DNA from 2 places in the Arthrobacter sp. KKT183 genome. Region 1 is predicted to be linked to the other one. Evidence: riboswitches for the same ligand, from Rfam matches in the RefSeq annotation. Region 1 holds a riboswitch; the other holds the start of a gene.
The links. A riboswitch is a leader RNA that binds a small molecule or an ion and turns the genes downstream of it on or off. The one in region 1 is predicted to bind glycine.

Region 1 (7,741 bases):
GCGTGAAAATGCCGACTCTGGCGGAGGTGCCGCAGGACTACTTCGAACGCTTGTAGAACGGCAGCGCGACCACTTCGAACGGCTCGGGCTTGCCGCGGAGGTCGATATCCAGCGCCGTGCCCGGTTCAGCGTGCTCGACGTCGACGTAGGCCATGGCGATCGGGTAACCCAGGGTGGGGGAGGGCTGGCCGGAGGTCACTTCGCCCACCACGTTGCCGTCTTTCAGCACGGGATAGTGGCTGCGGCCTGCGCGGCGTCCGAGGCCCTTGAGGCCTACGAGCTTGCGTCCGGTGGTGGAGCCGGCGCCGGCTGCCTTGAGGTCAGCCAGCGCGGTCTTGCCGATGAAGTCGGATTCCTTGGCCAGCGAGACGACCGGGCCAAGACCTGCGGCGTAGGGGTTGCCCTCGCGGGAGAGCTCGTTTCCGTACAGCGGCATGCCTGCCTCAAGGCGCAGGGAGTCGCGGGACGCGAGGCCGGCGGGGATGAGGCCATGCCCGGTCCCGGTCTCCAGCAATGCTTCCCACAGACCCGGGGCACCCTCGTTCGGCACGTAGATCTCGAAGCCGTCCTCGCCGGTGTACCCGGTGCGGGCAAGGAGCAACTGCTCACCCTGAATCTCAACCTCGACCGCCGCGTAGTACTTGAGGTCGGTGACGAGTGAATGCTGTTCGGCGGGCACCAGCGTGAGCAGGATTTCCTCGGCTTTGGGTCCCTGGACAGCGATCAGTGACGTCTGGGCAGAGACGTCGTCGATGGTCACATCGAAGTTGGCGGCCCTTTCAAGCAATTCCGAGGCGACCACGGGCGCGTTGCCGGCGTTCGGCACCACCAGGTACTTCTCCTCCCCGCGGCGGTAGGAAATCAGGTCGTCGATGATGCCGCCGTCTTCCTGGCAGATCAGCGAGTACTTGGCTTTTCCGACTGCCACTGCTGAGAGCTTCCCGGCCAGTGCGTAGTCAAGGAAGGCCGCGGCGTCCGGGCCGGTGACCCAGACTTCTCCCATGTGGGAGAGGTCAAACAGCCCGGCCGCTTTGCGCACTGCGTGGTGCTCGGCGAGTTCGGAGCTGTACTTCAGGGGCATCTGCCAGCCGCCGAAGTCGGTGAATGAGGCGCCGGCCAGCTTGTGCTGGTCGTAGAGTGCTGTGTACTTCTCAGTCATCGCGGAATCCTTAGTCTTCGAAAGCGGTGAGGGGAGGGCAGGAGCAGACCAGGTTACGGTCTCCAGCGGCGCCGTCGATGCGGCCGACCGGCGGGAAGTACTTGTCCTGTCGGGGTGAGTGCACGGGGAAAGCGCCCTGCTCGCGCGGGTACCGGCGCTCCCACTCGGAGGTGACGACGGCGGCAGCGGTGTGCGGTGCATTGCGCAGGGGCGATTCCCCGATAGTGAAATCGCCGCTGGCGACCTGCTCCATTTCCTTGCGGATGGTCACCATTGCTTCGATGAAGCGGTCGATTTCCGCGAGGTCCTCTGACTCGGTCGGTTCCACCATGAGCGTTCCCGCCACGGGGAAGGACAGCGTGGGGGCGTGGAACCCGAAGTCGATGAGGCGCTTGGCAACGTCCTCGGCCGTGACTCCCGTGCGGTCTGTGAGTTCGCGCAGGTCCAGGATGCACTCGTGCGCAACGAGTCCGCTTTCGCCGGTGTAGAGGACCGGGAAGTGCTCGTTCAACCGGGCGGCAATGTAGTTCGCTGCCAGGAGGGCGGACTTGGTGGCTTCGGTGAGGCCCTGGCCGCCCATCAGCTTCACGTACGCCCAGGAGATCGGCAGGACGCCCGCGGAACCGAAGCGGGATGCGGAAATCGCAACGCCGTGTCCGGCTTCATGCGCAGACTTGTTCGCGTCGCCCGGCATGAACGGCGCAAGGTGCGCCTTTGCAGCCACCGGGCCCACACCGGGACCGCCGCCGCCGTGCGGGATGCAGAAGGTCTTGTGCAGGTTCAGGTGGGAGACGTCGCCGCCGAACTTGCCTGGCTGGGCGAGGCCGACGAGCGCGTTCAGGTTTGCGCCGTCGACGTAGACCTGTCCACCGGCCTCGTGCACCGCATCGCAAACTTCGCGGACGTCGGCGTCGTACACGCCGTGGGTGGACGGATAGGTGATCATGATCGCGGAGAGTGCATCCCGGTGGGCTTCGATCTTCGCCCGGAGGTCCCCGTGGTCGATGGTGCCGTCCGAAGCCGTGGCCACCACAACGACCTTCATACCCGCGAGAACGGCGGAAGCAGCGTTCGTGCCGTGCGCGGACGCAGGAATCAGGCAGACGTTGCGCTGGCCCTCGCCGCGGGAAGCGTGGTAACCGCGAATAGCAAGCAACCCGGCGAGCTCACCCTGTGAACCGGCGTTGGGCTGGATCGAGACCTGATCGTACCCGGTGATCTCAGCGAGGTCGGCTTCGAGTCCGTCGATCAGCTCGCGCCAGCCTTCGGTCTGGGAATCCGGGGCAAAGGGGTGGATGGAAGCGAACTCCGGCCAGGAGATGGCCTCCATTTCAGCGGTGGCGTTCAACTTCATCGTGCAGGAGCCCAGCGGGATCATGGTTCGGTCCAGCGCGAGGTCGCGGTCCGAAAGCCTGCGGATGTAGCGCAGCAGCTGGGTCTCCGAGCGGTGCGTGTTGAAGACCGGGTGCTGAAGGTATTCCGAGGTGCGCACCGCGGCGGCGGGCAGCTCGAAGCCCGCGGCTTCCCTTACCTGACCGGCACCGAAGGCGGCGGACACGGCGGAGAGGATTTCCGGCGTCGTCGTTTCATCGACCGAGATGCCGACGGTGTCGGCGTTGACGAGGCGCAGGTTGATGCCGCGGGATTCGGCAGCGGAGACTACCTTGGCGGCGTCGCGCGGTACGCGGACGGTGAGGGTGTCGAAGAAGGAGTCGCTCGTCAGTTCCCAGCCGGCGGCCTTCAGGGTGGTGGCGAGCGCACGGGTGTTGCTGTGGACGTTCTGCGCAATGGCTTTCAGTCCGTCCGGGCCGTGGTAGACGGCGTAGAAGGAAGACACGATGGCCAGCAGTGCCTGCGCGGTGCAGATGTTCGACGTGGCCTTTTCGCGGCGGATGTGCTGCTCGCGGGTCTGGAGGGCCAGGCGGTAGGCGGTAGCACCGGCGTTGTCCTTCGAGACGCCGACGATGCGGCCTGGGAGGGTGCGTTCCATGCCGTCGCGCACGGCCATGTACGCGGCGTGCGGTCCGCCGAAGAACAGCGGAACACCGAGGCGCTGGGTGGAACCGACGGCGACATCCGCTCCCTGCTCACCCGGAGGGGTGATGAGCGTCAGTGCGAGGAGGTCAGCGGCGACCGTGACCAGCGCACCGCGCTCCTTCGCTTCTGCGATGACGGAGGTCTGGTCCCAGACACGGCCGGAGACGCCCGGCTGCTGGAGGACGACGCCGTTGATGTCGCCTTCCGGGAGTCCCTGCGAGAGGTCAGCGACCTCAACCTCGAATCCGAGCGCCTCTGCGCGGCCGAGGACGATGGCAATGGTCTGGGGGAGGCAGCCCGCGTCGAGAACCGTTTTGCCGTCCTTGACGGCCTTGTTCTTGTTGGCCCGGCGCATGAGCAGCACGGCTTCGGCCACCGCGGTGGCTTCATCGAGAAGGGAAGCGTTGGCCACCGGTAGGGCAGTGAGATCCTGCACCATGGTCTGGAAGTTGAGCAGCGCCTCGAGCCGGCCCTGCGAGATTTCGGGCTGGTAGGGCGTGTAGGCCGTGTACCAGGCGGGCGCCTCGAGGATATTGCGGCGGATCACTGCCGGCGTGACGGTGTCGTAGTAGCCCTGACCGATCATCTGGACGGCGGTCTTGTTCCTGCCGGCAAGCCTTCGCAGCTCGGCCAGCACCTGGACTTCGCTGAGCGCGTTGTCCAGCCCGAGCGGGCTTTCCTGACGAATGGAGTCGGGAACCGCACTGTCAACGAGGCCGTCGACGGTGTCATAGCCAACAGCCTTGAGCATCGTGTCGATGTGGTCCTGGCGGCGCGCACCGATGTGGCGGTCTGCGAACGTGGGGACGAATGACTGGACTGTCATATGAGGAACTCCATAACTCAGGTGGCGCAAAACACCACGATGACTTGGGTTCCTCCCCGCTCTGTATTGGACCTGAGAGTTTCCGTTTTTCCTGATGTTCTCAGGATCCACTTGCACCGTCGGTGAGCCCGGTTTCCCGGACTGCTTTCCAGAGTTGCCTCGCCGCGGCGGTACGTGGGCCTGAGAGATTCCTGGGGAGGATTTGCTCCTACGGCGCCTGCTGAACGTACCGGCAGGACTCTCCCGCCGCGGATCGAAAGCGTGCGTCACTGACAGGTGACGCGATTCACAGACTACCGGTTGGTTGAGTCTTCACGCAACTCCTGTACGACTGGGTCCGTCTAGTTCAGTGACTTCTCTACGTCAGCCAGTTCTGTACGCTCCCAGAGGGCAGTCTCGTATCGATGGCCAGCGGCACTAGCGCTCGATGCCGCATCCACTGCCTCCCTGAACTTCAACAACCGAAGTCGCCGCTCTTCCTCGGCAGCAGGACTTGTTGTGCTCAAAACTTTGCTCCTTTCTATCGCATGGTGGAAACGAAGTTCCGCTCGGTGGGTGTACGCTAGGTCACACCGAAACTACGTAACGAACAGTTTGACACGCTTCAGGCAGTTCGGTTGGCGCGTCGGTCCGGTTAGTACGGGAGCGTGAATGATGGACGGAATCAAGGTAACCGTCAATGGCAAAGTCCGGGACTGCAGCGGAACAAACCCCCACATTCGATTACTCGACTGGTTGCGGGATGAAGGGCTTACGGGCTCGAAGGAAGGCTGCGCTGAAGGGGAATGCGGTGCCTGCGCCGTCCTCGTAGCCCGCCCGGACGGATCCGATCGCAGCCGATGGACCTCGGTCAATGCGTGTCTCCCGCCGGCAGTGGCCTTCGACGGCCAGGAAATCGTCACCGCTGAGGGTCTCGGGAACGTCTCTGATGCGTGCACGCCGGAGGACCTCCACCCCGTGCAGCGCGAGATGGCGGAGCGCGGCGGCTCGCAGTGTGGCTACTGCACCCCGGGATTTGTCTGCTCGATGGCTGCTGAATATTACCGACCGGAGCGCTCGCCCGCGCAGGAAGACAAGGAAACGGGAACCGCCGTCGTCGGTGAAGAGCACGCAACTGACCACGAATGCGGCCCCAACGGGTTTGACCTCCATGCGCTCAGCGGGAACCTGTGCCGCTGCACCGGCTACCGGCCGATCCGCGACGCTGCTTACGCGCTCGAAACACCTTCGGGCTCGGATCCGCTGCTCGAACGGCAGAACCGGCCCGCCCCCGCGCCGCAGCACACCCGTGTCAGCGGTGAATCGGAGTTTATCCGTCCGCAGTCGCTCGATGAGGTCCACCAGACATTGCGCGAGAACTCGGACGTGAAGCTGGTTGCGGGAGCGACCGACCTCGGCGTTGAGGTTAATCTGCGGCATTCCCGCCCGCCGCTGGTCCTCGCGATTGATCGGCTGGAGGAACTCCGGGCGCTGACGTTCGACGCCGATTCCATCGAGATCGGCGCCGCGCTGACACTCTCTGAAGTCGAGCGGGCACTCGACGGCCGCGTCCCGCTGTTGGGTTACCTTTTCCCGCAGTTCGCCTCCCGGCTGATCCGTAACGCCGCGACCTTCGGTGGGAACCTCTCCACGGGTTCGCCCATCGGCGACTCCGCGCCGGTTTTCCTGGCGCTCGACGCAAGAATTGTCCTCTCCTCCACAGACGGAGAGCGCGAAGTTCCGTTGTCCGAGTACTACACCGGCTACCGCCAGAGTGTTCGTCAGCCGCACGAAATGCTCCGCGCTATTCGCATCCCGTTGCCGCTCGCCGAAAGCACCGCGTTTTACAAGATCGCGAAGCGGCGCTTCGACGACATCTCAAGTGTGTCCGTGGCCATCGCACTGCAACTCAGCGGCGGCGTCGTAACCTCCGTGCGCATCGGACTCGGCGGTGTGGCAGCGACGCCAATCCGCGCTCTCGCGACGGAAGAGGCGCTCGTCGGTCAACCCTGGACGTCGGACACGGTGGCCGCCGCCGCCGTCGTCATGGCGGGTGAAGGAACGCCGATCGATGACATGCGGGCCAGCTCGCTGTACCGCTCGGCGATGCTGAGACAGGCGCTGCTGAGATTCCATGCTGAGAACGCTGAAGATCTGGAGGTGGCCAAGTGAAGTCGCTGTCGGATCGCCCAGTAAACCCCGTGGTCGGTGTCCCCGTATCCCACGAAAGCGCCGCAGCCCACGTCACCGGTACGGCTCTGTATACGGATGACCTGGTTGTCCGCAGCTCGAACGCGCTGCATGCCTGGCCGGTTCAGTCGGCGCATGCTCACGCCCGCATAGCTGGCCTGCGCACCGAGCCCGCGCTGGAGGTTCCGGGCGTCGTCAGGGTACTAACGGCGACGGACGTTCCAGGCGTGAACGACGCCGGGATCAAGCATGACGAACCGCTCTTCCCCAGCGAAGTGATGTTCTACGGCCACGCCGTGTGCTGGGTGCTGGGGGAGTCGCTAGAAGCCGCGCGCCTCGGCGCGGAGGCGGTGGAGGTCGATTACGAGCCGTTGCCGTCGTTGATCACTGTTGAGGAAGCCATCGCGGCCGAGAGCTTCCAGGGGAACCGCCCGACGGTTGCTCGCGGCGAGCCGGACAAGGCGCTCGAGGATGCAGCGCACCGGTTCAGTGGCGAGTTCCAGTTCAGCGGGCAGGAGCACTTCTACCTGGAAACGCACGCATCGTTCGCCTACATCGACGAGTCCGGGCAGGTGTTCATCCAGTGCAGCACCCAGCACCCCTCCGAGACGCAGGAAATCGTGGCGCACGTGCTGAACCTATCCAGTCACGACGTCACAGTGCAGTGCCTCCGCATGGGCGGCGGATTCGGCGGCAAGGAGATGCAGCCGCACGGCTTCGCGGCCATCGCGGCGCTCGGCGCCACGCTTACCGGCAGGCCCGTCCGGCTGCGGCTGAACCGCACCCAGGACATCACCATGTCCGGCAAGCGCCACCCCTTCCACGCCACGTGGGAGGCAGGGTTCGACGACGACGGTCGCCTCCAGGCGCTGAAAGCCACCCTCACGAGCGACGGCGGTTGGAGCCTCGACCTCTCCGAACCTGTGCTGCAGCGGGCGTTGTGCCACATCGACAATGCCTACTACATCCCGAACATCGAGGTGAACGGCCGGATCGCGAAAACCAATAAGACGTCGCAGACGGCGTTCCGAGGCTTCGGCGGTCCGCAGGGGATGCTCGTGATCGAGGATCTACTTGGCCGGTGCGCGCCGTTGCTGGGGCTGGATCCGAGTGAGCTTCGTCATCGTAATTTCTATGAGCCCGGGCAGAGCACGCCGTACGGGCAGCCGGTGCGGCACGCCGAACGCCTTCAGGCGATCTGGCAGTCACTCTCGGACCGTGCGGACGTTGCCCGGCGCCGCGAGGAGATCGCGAAGTTCAACGCCTCGCACCCGAATGTGAAGCGGGCGCTAGGCTTGACCCCGGTGAAGTTCGGCATCTCCTTTAACCTGACCGCGTTCAACCAGGCCGGCGCGCTGGTGCACGTGTATAAGGACGGGTCGGTGCTCATCAACCACGGCGGCACGGAGATGGGCCAGGGCCTGCATACCAAGATGCGGCAGGTTGCGGCGACTGCGCTGGGGGTGCCGCTGTCCTCCGTCCGGCTCGCGCCAACGCGGACGGACAAGGTGCCCAATACGTCGGCGACGGCGGCCAGCTCCGGAGCGGAC
Region 2 (7,741 bases), 250 kb from region 1:
CCTTGAGCTCAGCGACGACGTCAATCGGCTCCGCATCGGATTCGACGATGGTCTCGCGGTAATACTTGCCCAGACCATCGAGGGTGTGCCCGCGCTGGACCTTCACTCCGGTGGGCGGCACGTCCGCGATCTTGATGGTGTTGTTCTCGCTGGCGCCGATGGCGTCGGCGAGGTCCAGGCCGACCTTCTTGCCATCGACGTCGAACGCGGTGACAAACTGCACGTCATTGACGTGGTACTTGCCGAACTCCACATGCATCAGTCCGGGGATGGTCGCCGTAGCGTCTGCATCCTTGTAGTACTGCACGCCCTGCACCAGGGATGCTGCACAGTTGCCAACACCGACGATTGCTACCCGAATGGGGTTAGTTCCCACTGTTCTCCTCTTTACGCGCACTTATAACCGCCCGGACCGAGGTCTTTGTTTGCCTTTGCCTCCGGCGAAATCCACAGCTTACCCAGTCTACTTGTTATTGCGAACGCCCGTTGTTGCCTGCTCATTCCCTCAAGCCCTCCGGAGTGCGGAATTACAGGTGGGTTTCTACGAAGAGGGCGCCATTGTCCTGCCCGTTGGCTAGGCTTTCGAGACATGGAGCAAGAGCAGGGTCAGCGCCGCCCCGCAAGCATCTCCGTGCCTACGCGCGGGGACCCCTTGCTCAGGCATGCCGCGGAAGTCGCCGGCGGGCCACTTGGGAGGCACGCTGCACCGGGCAGGGTGCGGCCGGCCGTCTTCACCGTCGGGCGGGTCCTGATCCTGATGACCACAGCCGCCGCTGTCCTGGCGGTGCTGATCAAGGCTCCGTGCCGAACCGACGGATGGACACGTCCCGCGCAGTTCTACCGGGGCTGCTACTCAGACTGGACCGAGGCCTTCCAGTTCCAGGGTCTCGGAAGCGGTTTGTCCCCATTCGCGGAGGGGTCCACCTTTGATGGGCCGCTGCTCGTTGGAGTGTTTGCGGGACTGGTCGCGCTACTGGTGCCGACGTCCGCGGACGGCATAGTCCAAACGCAATCCCTGATGCAGTATTTCGACGTGAACGCTGTACTGATCGCTGCCGCGTGGATTGGAACTGTTGTTACCGTGATGCGACTGGCGAGTCGCCGACCCTGGGATGCGGCGCTTGTGGCGGTGGCGCCGATCGCGATCCTGACGGCAACCTCAAGCTGGGTGCTGCTGTCCGTCCTATTGAGTGTCCTGGCTGTGTGGGCGTTTGCCCAGGAGCGCTATGTGATCTCCGGCGTCCTGCTCGGGTTCGGCGCCGGGTTCAGCGTTCACGTGCTCCTGGTCCTCGCTGCCGTCATACTGTTGGCCATCCGGACCGGCCGGTTCAGGGGTGCCCTGCTGAGCGGCGGTTCGCTGATCGCCGTCTGGGTACTCACCGTTCTGCCGTTCGGGCCCGAACGCATTCTGGCACTGCCGTGGGAATACGATCCGGCTCGCCTCGGCATTTCCTCTTCGCTGTGGGCGGGCTATGACCTGCTTGCGCAGCGGCTCGGCCTGCCGGTGCTCTCTCCGGTAGCAACAGCAACCCTGGCTTTTACCATTTTCGCGGTGCTGGTTGCCCTGATATGCCTGCTGGTGCTGCGGGCACCGCGACGCCCACGCCTTCCGCAAGTGATTCTTCTGCTGCTCGGAGCACTCGTCCTGGTCCTGCCCGACTACCCTCCCGCACTCACTCTGTGGTTGCTGCCCTTCGTTGCGCTCTCGTATGTCGATTGGCGAATACTTTGTACCTGGCAGCTTGTTGAACTACTTCACTGGTGGGCGTACTGGATGTACGTAGCCCGTGAAGCGTCGTCAGGCGTGGTGGAGAACAATATCGACTCCCCCTACTATGTCGCCGCGATCTTGGCGCGGCTACTGGCCACCGGTTACCTGTTGTATCGGGTTGCGCAACATATACTTGAACCGACATATGATCCCGCACGGCGCATTGGTATTGACGATCCGGCAGGCGGCCCCTTCGATGGCGCTCCAGACCGGCATGCGCCTGCTCCGGTACTGTTGAGCGAGTCCTCTCCAAACCTCACCATCACCGCACCGAAAGACCCCCAGTGACAGAATCCGTCTTCCGCAGTGAGCGCCTAACGCCAGAGGCATTCGAGCTGTTGGCGTCGGCAAGCCCCGATGTCGTCATTCCGCTCGAACAGACTCCGCAGTGGGCGGACTTCGAGCGCAGTCTGGGCCGGGAACCGTACGGATTGTGGGCCTACTACGACGACGACGACGGCGCACCGGCTGCGATGGTGAGCTTCCTCCGGGTGCGGCGCAGGTTCCGAGAATCGCTGGTCGCGATCAACGGGCCCGTATGGTTCGCGGACCGTACCGCGGAAGCTGAACTCCGTCTTATGCACACGGTTCGGCACCAGTTCACTGATGATCCGGGCACAGACCCCCTCTATGTCCGCATGCAGGTGAAGCACCCGCTGCCTCCTGCAGCCGGACCGATCGAGCACGGCTGGTATGAGCGCGAGATCGTCGTTGACCTGACGCCGGGTGAGGATGCAATTTTCAAGTCTTTCCGGCCGAATGCCCGGAACAGTATCCGTCGTGCGGAACGGTCAGGCGTGGAGGTCCGGACCATCGAGCGGGCACGCTGGGTCGAGGTATTCAGGGCGGACCTGTACCCGATTCTGCAGGAAACAGCGGAGCGCGACGGCTTCTCCAGCTTCGGCCCCGAATACTACGAGTTGCTGCTCTCAACTCTGGGGGATCATCTTCGGCTCATGGTCGCCTACGTGGACAGCAGGGCTGTGAGTTGGTTGATCACTACCGAATACCGCGGCTACTCGGTCTACTACTTTGCGGGCAGCACACACGATGCGCGGAAGACGTTTGCGCCTTATCTGTTGCTGTGGGAAGCGTTCAAACAGCTCAAAGCCGACGGCAATACCGCTTGCGGGCTTACCGGGATTGTGAGTGAGAACTACCCACAACTGGTCAACGTCACCACGTTCAAGCGGAACTTCTCCAAGAACGTTGTGGACCTCCCCACAACTTATGACATCCCGCTGAACCCGGGTAAGTACAAGGTGGTGGCTGGACTGCTCTCATTCCGCAGAACGGCGCCGGCCAAAGGTCGCGCGTTGCTCATGCGAGCAGCCTCGTCCGTGTCCACGCTTCGCGCCCACCGGTCCGGAGGGAAGAGCTAGCCATGGCGGACGTCGCGATTGTCGGTGCCGGCCCCAATGGGCTGGCTGCCGGCGTCGTGATGGCACGTGCAGGCTTGAGCGTGGAGATATTTGAGGCCGAACGAGCTATCGGCGGCGGGTCACGCACCATGGAGCTGCTTGAGCCGGAACACGTGCATGACATTTGTTCGGCTGTGCATCCGATGGCGTTGGCGTCACCCTTCTTCCGGGAGTTCGGTCTCCGGGAACGGATTCCCTTCGTGGTTCCCGAGCTGTCGTACGCCAATCCGCTGGACAATGGCCGTGCTGGACTCGCGTACCGCGATCTTGGGCGTACGGCGCTCGGTCTGGACAAGGACGGACAGGCCTGGCGGCGACTGATGCGCCCGCTCGTGCAGCACATTGATGGGGTGGTCGATACCGGGCTCAACCAGTTCCTGCGGGTCCCGCGGCATCCAGTCGCGGCCGCCCTGCTCGGTTCAAGGACGCTCGAGCAGGGGACTGGCCTGTGGAACCTGCGCTTCTCGACGGAAGAGGCGGCGGCATTGTTTACCGGAGTTGCCGCACATGCCGTTGCTGCCCTGCCCACACTCGCGGCTGCAGGTGCCGGGCTCACCCTCGGAGCGTTGGCGCATGCCGTGGGATGGCCCATTCCGGTTGGCGGATCCCAGGCACTGGTCAACGCTATGGCGGATGACATCCGGGCACATGGCGGCGCCGTCCACACTGCCCGTCGGATTGAATCGGTCGGCGAGTTCGACGGAGCAAAGGCAGTCCTGCTCGATGTCTCACCCGGTGCTGTTGGCGGCCTGGCAGGCGATCGCCTCCCGCAGGGCTACGTCTCAATGCTGGACCGGTTCCGCTTCGGGGACGGCGCCTGCAAGGTTGACTTCATCCTCTCGGGGCCGGTGCCGTGGGCAAACGAGGAAGTACGAGCGGCCGGCACAGTTCATGCGGGCGGAACCCGGGCTGAAGTGGCGGCGTCGGAAGCCGACGTGGCCGCCGGACGCCATCCGGAAAAACCGTACGTGCTGGTTTCGCAGCCTTCCCTGTTCGATTCTTCCCGCGCACCCCACGGACGGCAGGTTCTGTGGACTTACTGCCACGTGCCCAACGGTTCCACGCGGGACATGACGGAGGCCATTGTGCGGCAGATCGAACGTTTCGCGCCCGGCTTCCGCGACGTCGTCGTGCGTTCACACGTCATGACTGCAGCTGACCTTGAGCAGTACAACGCCAATTACGTGGGCGGTGACTTCAGCGGTGGCGCGGTGACCATCCCTCAGCTGCTGGCGCGTCCCTCATTCGGGCCGCACCCCTGGCGGATGCCGGGGAAGGGCCTCTATCTGTGCTCAGCATCGACCCCGCCCGGCCCGGGCGTGCACGGGATGGGCGGTTATCACGCGGCAAAACTTGCACTCAAGGACGTGTTCGGGCTGCCGGTGCCGCAGTTGGGAAGGTCATCGTGAGCGCACTCCTTTGCTGATCGATTTCAGCGAAGAGTAAGCTTGATCACGATCGCATAACTGAAAAGCGCAGTAATAAAACGCCCTTGACCCGCAGCGGGAGAGTCCTGCCGTTGACCTACAGCCGGCAGGCGCCGTAGGAGCAAACCCTCCCCAGGAATCTCTCAGGCCCAGCACCGCAGCGGAAAGGCAACTCTGGAAAGTAGCGCAGCTGAAGATAGGTTGTGCTCACCGACGGTGCAAGGTGAACCCTGTGTTCACGGAATCTCTCAGGTCCAAGACAGAGCGGGGAGGAACCCACCCACCTGTCCGCGCGCCCTGCACGCACACTGATTCACGGAGTTCCTCATGACGCACCAGACGGAATCAACTTTCTCCGACCGCCACATCGGTCCCCGCTCGGACGACGCCGAGCAGATGCTCAAGGTCTTGGGCTACCCCAGCCTGGACAAACTCGTCGATGTTGCGGTGCCGGCGAGCATCCGTATCAACGAGGGCCTGGACATTCCGTCTGCGCTGAGCGAGTCGGAGGTCCTGGCGGAACTGCGCAGCATCGCCGCGAAGAACAAGACCGCCGTGCAGATGATCGGTCAGGGCTACTACGACACGGTCACCCCTCCTGTCATCCGCCGCAATGTGCTTGAGGCTCCCGCCTGGTACACCGCCTACACGCCCTACCAGCCGGAAATCTCCCAGGGCCGTCTTGAAGCCCTGCTGAACTTCCAGACGATGGTCCAGGACCTCACTGCGCTGCCCATCGCCAACGCCTCCCTGCTCGATGAAGCATCGGCCGTTGCCGAGGCCGTCCTCCTGATGCGTCGCTCCGGCAAGAACAAGGGACGAACCATCCTGGACGCGGAATGCCTCCCCCAGACCATCGCCGTCGTGCAGGGCCGCGCTGAGGCGCTGGGCTTTGATATCGAGATCGCTGACCTCTCAAAGGGATTGCCGGACGGCGACATCAACGGCGTCGTCCTCCAGCAGCCCGGGACATCCGGCACGCTCCGCAACCACACGGACATGGTCGCGAAAGCGCACGACGGCGGCGCCCTGGTGACGGTCGCAGCGGACCTGCTAGCGCTGACCCTGATCACCCCTCCGGGGGAGCAGGGCGCGGATATCGCCGTCGGCTCCGCCCAGCGTTTCGGTGTGCCGCTGTTCTTCGGCGGACCGCACGCTGCGTACATGGCCGTTCGAAAGGGCCTGGAGCGCATGCTCCCCGGCCGCCTTGTTGGGGTGTCGAAGGATTCCGACGGCGCACCCGCCTACCGGCTTGCACTGCAAACACGTGAGCAGCACATCCGCCGCGAGAAGGCTACGTCGAACATCTGTACCGCTCAGGCGCTCCTCGCGATCGTTGCCAGCATGTACGCCGTTTACCACGGTCCCGACGGGCTGAAGGCGATCGCGGAACGTGTCCATGGAAAGGCGGCGCGGCTCGCTGCAGCCGTTCCAGGGACGGTCCACGAGTCCTTCTTCGACACCCTTCTCGTGAAGGTCGAGGGCCAGTCCGAGAGCATTGTCCGCAAGGCCGAGGAGCGCGGCATCAACCTGCGGTTGGTCGATGCCGATCACGTCGGCATCTCCTGTGACGAGACCACCACGGACGCTCACCTTGAAACCATCGCCGAGATCTTCGGGGTAAATCTGTCAGCCGACGCGGAGACTGCAATCCCTGCTGACCTGCAACGGACGTCGTCCTATATGACCCATCCCGTGTTCTCCCTCCACCGCTCAGAGACCCAGATGCTGCGCTACCTGCGCGGTCTCTCGGACCGCGACCTGGCACTGGACCGCACCATGATTCCGTTGGGATCCTGCACCATGAAGCTCAACGCCACGGTTGAGATGGAACCGATCTCCTGGCCCGAGTTCGCAACCATCCATCCGTTCGCCCCCGAGCACCAGACCGAGGGCTGGCGCCAGCTGATTGATGACCTGGAGGGCCGTCTCGCTGAAATCACCGGCTACGCCAGGGTGTCGATTCAGCCGAACGCCGGCTCCCAGGGCGAACTCGCCGGTCTGCTGGCCATCCGCAAGTACCATCTTTCACGCGGTGATGAGGCTCGCACAGTGTGCCTCATCCCATCGTCAGCACACGGCACCAACGCCGCCTCTGCTGTGCTCGCCGGCATGAAGGTGGTTGTGGTCAAGACAGCCGGAAACGGCAACATCGATCACGATGATCTCCAGGCAGAGATCGAGGCGAACAAGGATTCCCTGTCCGCGATCATGATCACCTACCCGTCCACGCATGGCGTTTTCGAGGAGGACGTCCGCTGGGTCTGCGACCAGGTGCATGGCGCGGGCGGTCAGGTCTACATCGACGGCGCAAACCTTAACGCGCTGGTCGGGCTAGCAAAGCCGGGTGAGTTCGGTGGTGATGTTTCCCACCTGAACCTGCACAAGACGTTCTGCATCCCGCACGGCGGCGGAGGTCCCGGTGTCGGGCCGGTAGCAGTGGCGGAGCACCTTGCCCCCTTCCTGCCTGGAGATGCGAATAGCGCAGCTGGTGTAGACAACAGCAACACAGCCGGCGTCCCTATCTCCGCCTCCCGCTTCGGTTCAGCAGGCGTACTGCCGATTTCCTGGGCCTATGTGGCGCTGATGGGAAGCGAGGGCCTGACGGCAGCCACGAAGTCCGCGCTCCTTGCAGCGAACTACGTCGCCGCCCGCCTCAATGAATACTTCCCGGTGCTCTACTCGGGTGAGAACGGACTCGTGGCGCACGAGTGCATTCTGGACCTTCGCGCACTTACCGCGAAGACCGGTGTGACAGCCGAAGACGTGGCCAAGCGCCTCATCGATTACGGCTTCCACGCCCCGACGCTGAGCTTCCCGGTAGCGGGCACGTTGATGGTGGAGCCCACGGAGTCCGAGGACCTGCGCGAACTGGACCGTTTCGTCGAGGCGATGATCGCCATCCGACACGAGATCGACCGCGTCGGAACAGGCGAATGGCAGCTGGAGGAGAGTCCGCTTCGCCAGGCACCGCATACCGCACAGACGCTCATCAGTGACGAGTGGTCGCAGGCCTACTCCCGGGAACTGGCTGCATTCCCGCTGCGGACGCTGCGCCACGACAAGTACTTCCCGCCGGTCCGCCGTATCGACGGCGCCCACGGTGACAGGAACCTCGTGTG

Region 2: it holds a riboswitch for glycine, as region 1 does, so the genes downstream of both, gcvP (aminomethyl-transferring glycine dehydrogenase) here and gcvP (aminomethyl-transferring glycine dehydrogenase) in region 1, are expected to answer to the same signal.

Annotation. Positions count from the first base shown of each region.
Region 1 is NZ_CM145770.1:3,377,882-3,385,622, reverse strand. It holds gene gcvT (glycine cleavage system aminomethyltransferase GcvT) at 38-1,159, opposite strand; gene gcvP (aminomethyl-transferring glycine dehydrogenase) at 1,170-4,022, opposite strand; glycine riboswitch at 4,181-4,278, opposite strand; gene ACZ2GY_RS15990 (xanthine dehydrogenase small subunit) at 4,677-6,173, shown strand; gene xdhB (xanthine dehydrogenase molybdopterin binding subunit) at 6,170-7,741, shown strand, end outside.
Region 2 is NZ_CM145770.1:3,623,170-3,630,910, reverse strand. It holds gene ACZ2GY_RS17155 (inositol-3-phosphate synthase) at 1-376, opposite strand, end outside; gene ACZ2GY_RS17150 (hypothetical protein) at 590-2,059, shown strand; gene ACZ2GY_RS17145 (lipid II:glycine glycyltransferase FemX) at 2,056-3,153, shown strand; gene ACZ2GY_RS17140 (phytoene desaturase family protein) at 3,156-4,601, shown strand; glycine riboswitch at 4,686-4,787, shown strand; glycine riboswitch at 4,789-4,892, shown strand; gene gcvP (aminomethyl-transferring glycine dehydrogenase) at 4,947-7,741, shown strand, end outside.